2 regions of the Paenarthrobacter sp. 2TAF44 genome follow, and region 2 is predicted to be linked to the other one. Evidence: riboswitches for the same ligand, from Rfam matches in the RefSeq annotation. Region 2 holds a riboswitch; the other holds the start of a gene.
The links. Region 2 has a riboswitch for glycine ahead of gcvP (aminomethyl-transferring glycine dehydrogenase). Riboswitches for the same ligand answer to the same signal wherever they lie in the genome.
Positions count from the first base shown of each region.

Region 1 (5,475 bases), on a different contig from region 2:
CAGAAAATGCCCACGATGATCAGGGTCCACGGCTGCAGCAACGCACCCAGGCTGCCAACGATTTCGACGTTGTCGGCGCTCATGGTCATGGCGAGCGTGCCCACCAAGGCGCCGAGGATCATGGGGAACAACGTTCCAAGGACGCAGCCCGAGTAGGAAGCCCAGAACGCCGGTGCTGAGCCAGTGCCCTGCGGCATGTAGCGGGAGTAGTCGGAGACGTAGGGTGCGTAGGCCAACTGCCACAGGGCCGAGACGGAGATGGTCCCCATGAAGCCGACCCAGTTGAAGTTGCCCTCCCCAAGGAAGCTGGCGGGAAGGCCGTGGACCACCAGGATCCAGACGAAGGCGAGCAACAACGCCAGGCCCGCTGCAACGCTAAGGACGCGGGCATAAGCGTGAATGAGCCGATAGCCGAAAATCGTGGCGATAACGCTGACCACGCCGATGATGATGATGCCGCCATCCACGCTGATGCCGGGGCTGACGGCGGCCATTGCTTCTCCGCCAAAGACAAGGTTGGCGGCGAAGAACCCTACGTACATGACCACCACGATGACCACGATCAACAGGGCGCCGAAGGAGCCGAACTGGCCGCGGGTCTGGATCATCTGCGCCACACCAAGCTGCGGACCTTGGGCCGAGTGCAGCGCCATGAAGACGCCGCCCACTATGTTGCCGATGATGATGCCCACCAGCGCCGGCACGAAACCGAGGCCGAACACCGTGGTGGCGAGTCCGCCGGTAACGATGGTCATGATCATGATGTTGGAACCAAACCAGATGGTGAAGAGGTCCCTGGCCTTGCCGTGGCGCTCATTCAACGGGATCGGCTGGATGGTTTTGTCCTCGAGGCGCGGTACTTCGGTTGTTGGCACCGTGCTCATGATGCACTCAGGGAGGTCGAAGCCAGTTCACGGACTGAGGTGGCCTTGCTGCGGTTCACCATCAGGCCGAGGAGGTCGAAGACGAGAGTGGCGGCGGCGACGGTTGTGATGTCCGCATGGTCGTAAGCCGGAGCGACCTCGACTACGTCGGCGCCCACAATGTTGATACCGTTCAGGCCGCGGAGCAGGGCCAGGAGTTCGCGGGAGTGGAGCCCGCCCATCTCCGGAGTGCCTGTGCCGGGTGCGAACGCGGGGTCGAGGACGTCGATGTCGATGGAGACGTAGACGGGGGTATCGCCGAGCCTGTCCTTCACCTGCTGGATTGCAGCCGGGACGCCGATAACATCCAGGTCCGAGCAGCGGATGATCTGGAACCCGAACTCGTGGTCCCTAAGGAAGTCATTGCGGTCATACACCGGGCCGCGGATGCCGACGTGCATGGACTTGTCCTCCACAAGGAGGCCCTCCTCGAACGCCCGGCGGAAGATGGTTCCGTGCGTGATGGGCTGGTCAAAGTAGGTGTCCCACGTGTCCAGGTGAGCGTCGAAGTGCAGCAACGCCACCGGGCCATGGACCTTGTTCAGCGCCCGCAGCATGGGCAAGGCAATCGTGTGGTCGCCGCCGATCGAGATCAGCCGCTTGTCCTCACTGATCAGGGGCAACGCCTGCTCCTCGATCTCACGGACCGCCCGGGTGATGTCGTAGGGAGTGCAGGCGATGTCGCCGGCGTCAACAACCTGGGCTTCGTACACGGGCTCGACGTCCAGCTCCGGGTGGTAGCCCGGGCGGAGGAGACGCGAGGCCTCGCGAACCGCGGCAGGACCGAAACGGGCGCCGGGCCGGAAGGAGGTTCCGCCGTCGAACGGGACACCGACGATAGCAATGTCGTAGTCCGGAACCCGGTCGATTTGGGGGAGGCGGGCGAAGGTGCCGAGGCCGGCATACCGCGGGACTTTGGTTGCGTCGACAGGGCCGATGGGCTTGTGAATTGTCATTGACGGATCCTTGGTGTGAGGGGGTGCTCGCCATTGAGCGGGAAGTAAGTAATTCCATTCTTCGTGACGCGGGTCACGACGAATAGCGGTACATTGACTACAAATGGCCGAGGCGCTTAGACGAATGTCTAAACCGCCCGAAACGGCCCCCGGAATCATAGAGTCAGGACCCCATCCGATGGCAATCACCGTCGCCGAGCTCGTGGCTGAACCGCAGCTGGGGCTCACCCTCCTGGCCGGTGATGCAGGCCGCGACAACCGGATCACCTGGGCCCACACCTCGGACCTGCCCAGGCTGTGGGAATGGGTCACCGGCGGCGAGCTCATGATGACCAATGGGCTGTCGATTCCCGCAGACGCCGAGGGACAAGTGGCGCTCGCAGAGGCACTCATGGACAGCGGGGCAAGCGCCTTGGCGATCGGCGAGAAGATGCACGCGCCCCCGCTGACGCAGGAGTTCCTGACGGCCTGCGATCGGCTGCCGTTGCCACTGATCAACGTCCCGTACCCGCTGCCGTTCATCGCGATCGCCCGCTCGGTTGCTGAATCTTCCCTGCTCGAAGAGTCCCGGCGGCTGCGGCAAACAGCCAGGGTCTACGACCTTCTTCGCACGGCCGGAGCCTCCGAGGACCATTGGCAGAGCCTGGTCCAACGGCTTGCCACCGAGCTGGACGCGGAACTGTTCGTGGTGGATCGCCGCTGCCTCCATCCCTGGCACCCGGAAGGGCAGGCGCTCCCGGGGTTCCTCGCGGATGAATGGGCACCGCTTTCCGGGCAGGTGACCTTGGCGGGTAAGAATTTCCAGTGGCACCGGATCCGCGGCCGGCACGTGCTGACCATGGACATCCCGACCCACGCAAACGCGCTCCTGGTGGTGCTGCCCAACAGCGAACCGCACCCGGACGCCGTCGTACTCCTGCACGCCGCAACCGTGCTGGGACTGCAGCTCTCGCGCATCGTTTTGTCGTTGGAAGGCCGCCATCGGCTGGCGGGCGAGTTCCTGCTGCAGGCCATGGATGGGCGCTTGGGCGCGGCCGAGATGGAGAGCCGGCTGGCAACTTTTGGGGTTCCGCCGCAGGACTTCCTGCTCGTTTCCATGTCCGAGACCGCCGGAGACAAAACAGCGAACGACGGCGACAGGCTGGCCAACGTGCACATCGAGCTGTGGCGGCACGGGGTTGCGTCGGCTTCCTTGAAGCGGAACAGCCGGCTGCACGTCGTGGCCCCTGCTGATGTGCCGGACGACATCCTGGTGCATTGCGCAGGGGTGGATGCGGCGATCGGAATCAGCGCTCCGGCGGCCGTGGCCGGGATTCAGCGCGCGCTGCAGGAGTCCCTCTGGGCGCTCGGATCGGCCCGGGCGAACAAGCTCGGATTGGCTCGCTACGCGCAAGGACCATCATGGCTGGGGCTGACAGGTTTCGAGGAAGGGACTGCGCTGGTCCGGCGTCTTCTGGGGCCGATTTTCGATTACGAGCAGAGTCAGGAAGGCGATCTCCTCGTCACGCTGAGGACCTATTTGGACTCGCAGCGTTCGTGGCAAAAGACTGCCGCTGCCCTGTTCGCGCACCGGCAAACCATCATCTACCGGATAAGGAAAATCGGTGAATTGACGGGGCTGGACATGGGTGAAACCTCCACGGTTGCCCAGTTGTGGTTCGCCCTCCAGATCCACGAGGCAATGCATCGGTAGGTATCCCTTGCTTGCGCTTTTTCGAGATAACCGGCTATGGTGTGAACCGTGTCACTGATGTGACGCAACGCTTTTGATCTGTGGCGGGAGAGTCCTGCCGGTACATCCAGTCAGGCGCCGTAGGAGCAAATCCTCCCCAGGAATCTCTCAGGCCCACGTACCGCCACGGCGAGGCAACTCTGGAAAGCAGTCCAGGTAACTGGGCTCACCGACGGTGCAAGCAGGCAACCATTCCTGCGGAATCTCTCAGGTCCAATACAGAGCGGGGAGGAACCCACATCATCGTGGCGCACATAGGGCGCCTGAATCATGGAGTTCCTCTTGACTGTTCAATCAACCCCCACCGCTTTCGCGGACCGGCATATCGGCGCACGACGCCAGGCCGACGTTGACACCATGCTCAAGGCCATCGGCTACGACTCCGTAGACGGCTTGGTAGACGTTGCGGTCCCCGATTCCATCCGCCAGGACACTGCACTGAAGCTGCAGGACGCCCTCACCGAGGTGCAGGTCCTTGCCGAGCTGCGGAAGCTCGCGTCCAAGAACAAGACCGCCGTTCAGATGATCGGCCAGGGCTACTACGACACCGTCACGCCGCCGGTTATCCGCCGCAACATCCTCGAGGCTCCGGCCTGGTACACGGCGTACACGCCCTACCAGCCCGAGATTTCCCAGGGCCGCCTCGAAGCTCTGCTGAACTTCCAGACGATGGTCCAGGACCTGACGGGGCTGCCCGTAGCCAACGCCTCGCTGCTGGATGAGGCCACCGCTGTGGCTGAGGCTGTGCTGCTGATGCGCCGCGCCAACAAGTCCAAAACTGCCAAGGACGGGAAGACCGTCCTGGACTCCGACCTCCTCCCGCAGACCATCGCCATTGTGAAGGGCCGGGCCGAAGCGCTGGGCTTCGAAGTAGAGATCGCTGACCTTTCGGCGGCCCTTCCCGACGGCGACATCAACGGCATCGTCCTGCAGCAGCCGGGTGTTTCCGGCCGCGTATTCAATCACTCCGGCGTCATCGCGGCGGCCAAGGGACGGGGTGCGCTGGTCACTGTCGCTGCCGACCTTTTGGCGCTCACCCTCATCACGCCCCCGGGCGAGCAAGGTGCCGATATCGCCGTCGGAACTGCGCAGCGCTTTGGTGTTCCGCTGTTCTTCGGCGGCCCCCACGCTGCGTACATGGCTGTCCGCGAAGGCATGGAGCGGACCCTTCCGGGGCGCATCGTGGGCGTCTCCAAGGACAACGCCGGCGTCCCCGCGTACCGACTCGCGCTCCAGACACGCGAGCAGCACATCCGACGCGAGAAGGCCACGTCCAACATCTGCACGGCCCAGGCACTGCTCGCGATTGTGGCCTCGATGTACGCGGTTTACCACGGTCCCGAAGGCCTGAAGGCGATCGCCGAAACCGTCAACGGCCACGCCCGTGTTTTGGCCGCGACGCTGCAGAAGGCGGGCCGCGAGCTCGTCTCCGACGTCTTCTTCGACACCCTCACCGTCCGCGTACCCGGCAAGGCTGACAAGGTCATCGCCGCCGCCGAAGCCCGCGGCATCAACCTGCGTCGCATTGATGCTGACACGGTCGGCGTTTCCCTCGATGAAACCACGACGCCGGAGGTCCTCTCTGCGGTAGCCGTCGCCTTTGGTGCCGGCCCGGTGAAGGACGCTTCAGGGTTTGAGCTGCCGTCTGATGTGCTCCGCACCAGTGATTTCCTGCAGCACCCAGTGTTCAACACGCACCGTTCAGAGACGCAGCTGCTGCGCTATATCCGCAAGCTGTCCGACCGTGACCTCGCCTTGGACCGCACCATGATCCCTCTGGGTTCCTGCACCATGAAGCTCAACGCAACCGCCGAGATGGAAGCCATTTCATGGCCAGAGTTCGCCTCGATCCACCCGTTCGCTC
Region 1 is NZ_JBFRFP010000009.1:142,083-147,557, forward strand. It holds gene AB4Z15_RS11060 (purine-cytosine permease family protein) at 1-884, opposite strand, end outside; gene speB (agmatinase) at 881-1,879, opposite strand; gene AB4Z15_RS11070 (PucR family transcriptional regulator) at 2,058-3,572, shown strand; glycine riboswitch at 3,647-3,745, shown strand; gene gcvP (aminomethyl-transferring glycine dehydrogenase) at 3,894-5,475, shown strand, end outside.
Region 1: linked by a shared signal. The riboswitch ahead of gcvP (aminomethyl-transferring glycine dehydrogenase) and the one ahead of gcvP (aminomethyl-transferring glycine dehydrogenase) in region 2 are both predicted to bind glycine.

Region 2 (5,475 bases):
TCGGGACGTCGTTGCCTTCGGTCCACGAAGCAGCGTCACCGGGCATGAAGGGCGCCAGGTGTGCCTTGGCCGCGACCGGGCCAACACCGGGTCCGCCGCCGCCGTGCGGGATGCAGAACGTCTTGTGCAGGTTCAGGTGCGAGACGTCGCCGCCGAACTTGCCCGGTTGTGCGAGTCCAACGAGGGCGTTGAGGTTTGCACCGTCGATGTAGACCTGGCCGCCAGCTTCATGGATGGCGTCGCAGACTTCCCGGACGTCGGCGTCGTACACACCGTGCGTGGACGGGTAGGTGATCATGATGGCCGAGAGAGCGTCCCGGTTTGCTTCGATCTTGGCCTTGAGGTCCACGTGGTCGATGGTGCCATCAGGAGCGGTGGCGACCACAACAACCTTCATGCCAGCCAGAACTGCGGAAGCCGCGTTGGTGCCGTGCGCAGAAGCAGGGATCAGGCAGACATTTCGCTGCCCGTCGCCACGGGACAGGTGGTAACCACGGATCGCGAGCAGGCCGGCGAGCTCACCCTGGGAACCGGCGTTGGGCTGGATGGAGACCTGATCGTAGCCGGTGATCTCAGTTAGCTGGGACTCAAGATCGGTGATCAGCTCGCGCCAGCCCTCTGTCTGGGAATCCGGAGCGAACGGGTGGATCGAGGCGAACTCCGGCCACGAAATGGCTTCCATCTCGGCGGTTGCGTTGAGCTTCATGGTGCAGGAACCCAACGGAATCATGGTGCGATCCAGTGCAAGGTCACGGTCCGAGAGCTTGCGGATGTAGCGCAGGAGCTGGGTTTCGGAGCGGTGCGTGTTGAATACGGGGTGCTGCATGAAGTCGCTTGAGCGCTCCACGGAAGATTCCAGCGCGAAATCTTCTGCTGATTCGAGCACCGAAGCGCCGAAGACCGCCGCGACGTCGGCGACAACCGCCGTCGTTGTGGTCTCATCAACAGAGATGCCCACCAGATCAACGTCAATGCCGCGCAGGTTGATGCCCTTGGCCTCGGCGGCGGCCACAATCTCAGCCGCTTTGCCGGGGATGCGGACTGTGATGGTGTCAAAGAAGGAAGTGTGAAGGACCTCGACGCCGGCAGCCTTCAGCGACGCTGCAAGGGTGCGGGCGTGACCGTGGGCGGTTTCGGCGATTGCCTTCAGGCCTTCCGGGCCGTGGTAGACGGCGTACATGGACGCGACGATGGCCAGCAACGCCTGCGCGGTACAAATGTTGGACGTGGCCTTCTCGCGGCGGATGTGCTGCTCGCGGGTCTGCAGCGCCAAGCGGTAGGCGGGGACACCGGCGTCGTCCTTGGAAACACCCACCAGACGGCCCGGCATGGAACGCTCGAGACCCTTCTGGACGGCCATGTACGCGGCGTGCGGGCCGCCGAAGAACAGCGGAACGCCGAGGCGCTGGGCGGAACCGACGGCGATGTCCGCACCTTGCTCGCCCGGAGGGGTGATGAGCGTCAGGGAGAGCAAGTCTGCTGCGACCGTGACCAGTGCACCGCGTTCCTTGGCCTCAGCGATGACGGCGGAGTGATCAAACACGCGGCCCGAAACGCCGGGCTGCTGCAGGACGACGCCGTTGATGACGCCCTCCGGGAGACCGAGCGAAAGGTCAGCAACCTCAACCTCGAAGCCGAGGGCCTCAGCGCGGCCCTTGACGATGGCAATGGTCTGGGGGAGGCAGTCGGCGTCGAGGACGGTCTTCCCATCATGGGCTGCCTTGTTTTTGTTGGCACGGCGCATCATGAGCACGGCCTCTGCAACGGCGGTTGCTTCGTCCAGCAGGGAGGCGTTGGCGATCGGCAGGCCCACGAGGTCCTGGACCATGGTCTGGAAGTTCAGGAGGGCTTCGAGCCGGCCCTGCGAGATTTCCGGCTGGTACGGCGTGTAGGCGGTGTACCAGGCCGGGGACTCGAGGATGTTCCTGCGGATAACCGGCGGCGTGACGGTGTCGTAGTAGCCCTGGCCGATCATCTGGACGGCAGTTTTGTTCTTGGACGCAAGCTTGCGCAGCTCAGCCAGCACCTCAACTTCGCTGAGCGCGTTTTCGAGCGTGAGGGCAACGTCCTGGCGGATGTCGTTGGGAACGGCCGTATCAACCAGCGAATCAACGGTGTCGTAGCCGACCGTCTTGAGCATGGTGTCAATGTCGGCCTGGCGGCGGGCGCCAATGTGCCGATCGACGAAGGTGGTGGAGGCTGAACTAACCGTCACGAAGGAACTCCATTACTTGGGCGGCGTTTGGGTACGCCACAGTGGCTGGGTTCCTCCCCGCTCTGTATTGGACCTGAGAGTTTCCGCGTGTTGCTTGCACAACCATCGCTTGCACCGTCGGTGAGCACAGCATCTTTTCCGCGCCAAAGGACGCGGCAAAAGGCCTGCTACTTTCCAGAGTTGCCTCGCCGCGGCGGTGCGTGGGCCTGAGAGATTCCTGGGGAGGGTTTGCTCCTACGGCGCCCGCATCACTTGCTTGCAGGACTCTCCCGCCGCAGATCAAAGGCATATTCAATTGTTTGCGTGCCCCAGTAAAGGCGCACCACAAGGCTCAATTGTCCTACGTTGGGGGCGTCGCCGCAAATGGATGACCCGCTACTTGCGGAGCCGGTCCAGGACTCCCAGCAGGATCTCGACGTCGGCCTCCCGCCCGGCCTTGCCGCCTTCCCGGCCACCCTCGAACATGGCGTTGAAATACAGGCCGTCGCCCATGTAACTGACAGCCTTGGCAACCTCCGGACCAACATCCTCAGCCAGGACGTCCAACCACTGCTGCTGGATTCCGGCAAACCTGTGGCGGGTCTCCTCATGGGCAACTTCGGCCAGTCTCGTGGCAGCAACGAATGCACGATCCATGGGAGTTCCGGCCCACAGTGAGGTCCGAATGAAGTAGGCAGCGCTGCCATCTGGCGCGGTCTTCATTTTTTCGATGTCTGCCTGGGCCAACTCATCCAAGCGCTCCAACAGAGCGCTGATCAGCGATTCCTTGTTGGGGAAGTGGTAAAGCAGTCCGCCCTTGGAGACCCCTGCCCGCTTGGCGACTGCGTCAAGCGTGGCAGCCCGCTCGCCCACCTCAATAAGAAGGGCTTCATAGGCATCCAGGACCGCATCCCGGGCAACTGGTTTTCGTGGCATGACTACATCATTCCCTACGGGGTTGGTGCTGTTGACTTTGAAACTATACCGTCTGGACGGTATAGTTAATGACATGTTCACGCCGCCCTCAACCCAAGCACCCCGTTCCGCTCGCTCCCTGACCAGTCAGGCAGCACCGTGGCGCGATTGGACGGCCCTGGCACTCCTGATGTTCCCGGTGCTGCTGGTGGCCGTCGATAACACCGCGCTCACGTTCGCCCTGCCGGCAATTGCCCGCTCCTTGGATATGGGTGGCGTGCAGCTCCTATGGGTCATTGACGCCTACCCGCTCGTGTTGGCGGCGCTGCTGGTTTCCATGGGCAACCTCGGCGACAGGATCGGACGACGGCGGCTGCTGCTGATCGGCAGCACGGGCTTCGCCGCGGTTTCGGCTGCTACAGCATTCGCGCCTTCCGCGGAATGGCTGATTGCCGGCCGCGCCGCACTTGGCGTATTTGGCGCGATGTTGATGCCTTCAACGCTGTCCTTGATCCGGAACATCTTTGCTGATCCGAACCGTCGGCGGCTCGCGATCGCCGTATGGGCTGCCGGATTCTCTGGTGGCGCCGCCCTTGGCCCGATCTTTGGTGGCTGGCTGGTGGAACACTTCTGGTGGGGTGCGGTCTTCCTGGTAGCGACCTTCCTCCTCCTGCCCCTCCTCGCCTTCGGCAGGGCCCTCATTCCCGAATCCAAGGACGCCAATCCCGGCAGGGTGGACGTGCCCAGCATCGCGCTGTCCGTGATCACCATGGCTCCGTTCGTTTACGGCATCAAGGAATTTGCTGTCCACGGATTCGGGGTGTCCGCAGCGGCCTTCATGGTCTTCGGCTTGGTGATGGGCATTGTGTTTGTGCGTCGCCAGCGGCAGATCCAGAGTCCCATGCTGGACGTCTCTTTGTTCAAGAACAAGGTGTTCAGCACAGCGATAGTGGCCAACGTCCTGTCCTTGTTTTCCATGACGGGCTTCATCTACTTCTTCGCCCAGCACCTGCAACTTGTTGAGCGCCAGTCCCCCATGGAGGCTGGCATCGCAATGATTCCGGCGCTCCTGGCAACGGTCATCGCCGGCCTGGTGGTGGTCCCGCTGGTAAAGCGCGTCCGGCCAGGATTCGTGGTGGCCGGCGGACTTACCCTCAGCGCGGCGGGCTATTTGGTGGTCGCTGTAGGTGACCACGGCAGCGGACCTGTGTTCCTGTTGTCAGCTTTGACTGTCCTCGCCGTTGGCGTCGGCGCCGCGGAAACCATCTCCAACGACCTCATCCTCGGCTCGGTGCCGGCCGACAAATCCGGAGCGGCGTCCGCGATCTCCGAAACCGGCTACGAGCTGGGTTCGCTCCTGGGAACGGCCGTGCTGGGCTCTATCCTCACTGCGTCCTACCAGCACAACCTCGTCATCCCGGAGGGGTTGTCCACGCAGGCAGCCGGTAAATCGGGAGAAACGCTGGCGGGCGCAGTGGATGCTGCTGCGGCCCTACCCGCTCCGCTATCGGATGCACTGACAGCCGCCGCCCGGGTAGCCTTCGAGTCCGGCGTCCACATCACTGCGGCGATTGGGCTGGTACTGATGGCAGGGGCGGCAGTGCTTGCCGCCGTCGTGCTCCGCCGGGTTCCCAGGGCGCAGTAAGCGCCGCGGGAATCAGTGGCCGTCCGTAGGTGCAGCCTTGCCATCTACGGCGGCCACCAGCTGGTCAATCCGGTCCAGGGCATCGCCGAGCCACCCTACCGTTGCCCACAATTCAGGGTGCTGTTCCTTGATCTCGTCCAGCGACGCGCCCGCGGATCTGAGCGACCCGAGGTCAAAGCTCACGTTGGTGCGGGCTCCTGCAATGGCCGCCCTGAGGGCACCGAAGCCAACCACCACATCAGCAATGAGCGCCGGATTCCCGTTGGCGGCCAGCCATCCCAGGTCCTCGATGGCTTCGATGGCATGGTCTCCAAGGACCGCGGACGCCTTGGCTGCATCGACGGATGCACGGTGGATTGCTTCATCGCGCTCCGGGCCCGGATCAAGCCGGAAGGCCGCGCCGAAAGCCTTTGACGCCGCAGCGTCGTCGTCGGCCAACTTCAGGGCGGTTTCGCGGAGCGTGCTGGCCCGGGCCTGCAGCTCGGCCAGCCGATCATCGGGGGCCTCCGTGTAACCGGCAACCATGGATGTCAGGGATGCTGCGATGGCGAGCATTACGCCCGTTCCTGCGCCTCCACCAGGCGACCCGCTGGATTCTGCCAGAGCCCTGGTCCAATCCTCGACCGTTGAGCGTTGGGTAGTGATCTCTTGTGAAGATTCCATGCATCAAGTTTGCCCTCTGGTGACCTCGGTACACTGGCCAGACCCTGCGGCGTCTACC
Region 2 is NZ_JBFRFP010000021.1:11,426-16,900, reverse strand. It holds gene gcvP (aminomethyl-transferring glycine dehydrogenase) at 1-2,215, opposite strand, end outside; glycine riboswitch at 2,268-2,399, opposite strand; glycine riboswitch at 2,400-2,497, opposite strand; gene AB4Z15_RS18645 (TetR/AcrR family transcriptional regulator) at 2,591-3,130, opposite strand; gene AB4Z15_RS18640 (MFS transporter) at 3,204-4,754, shown strand; gene AB4Z15_RS18635 (cyclodeaminase/cyclohydrolase family protein) at 4,767-5,417, opposite strand.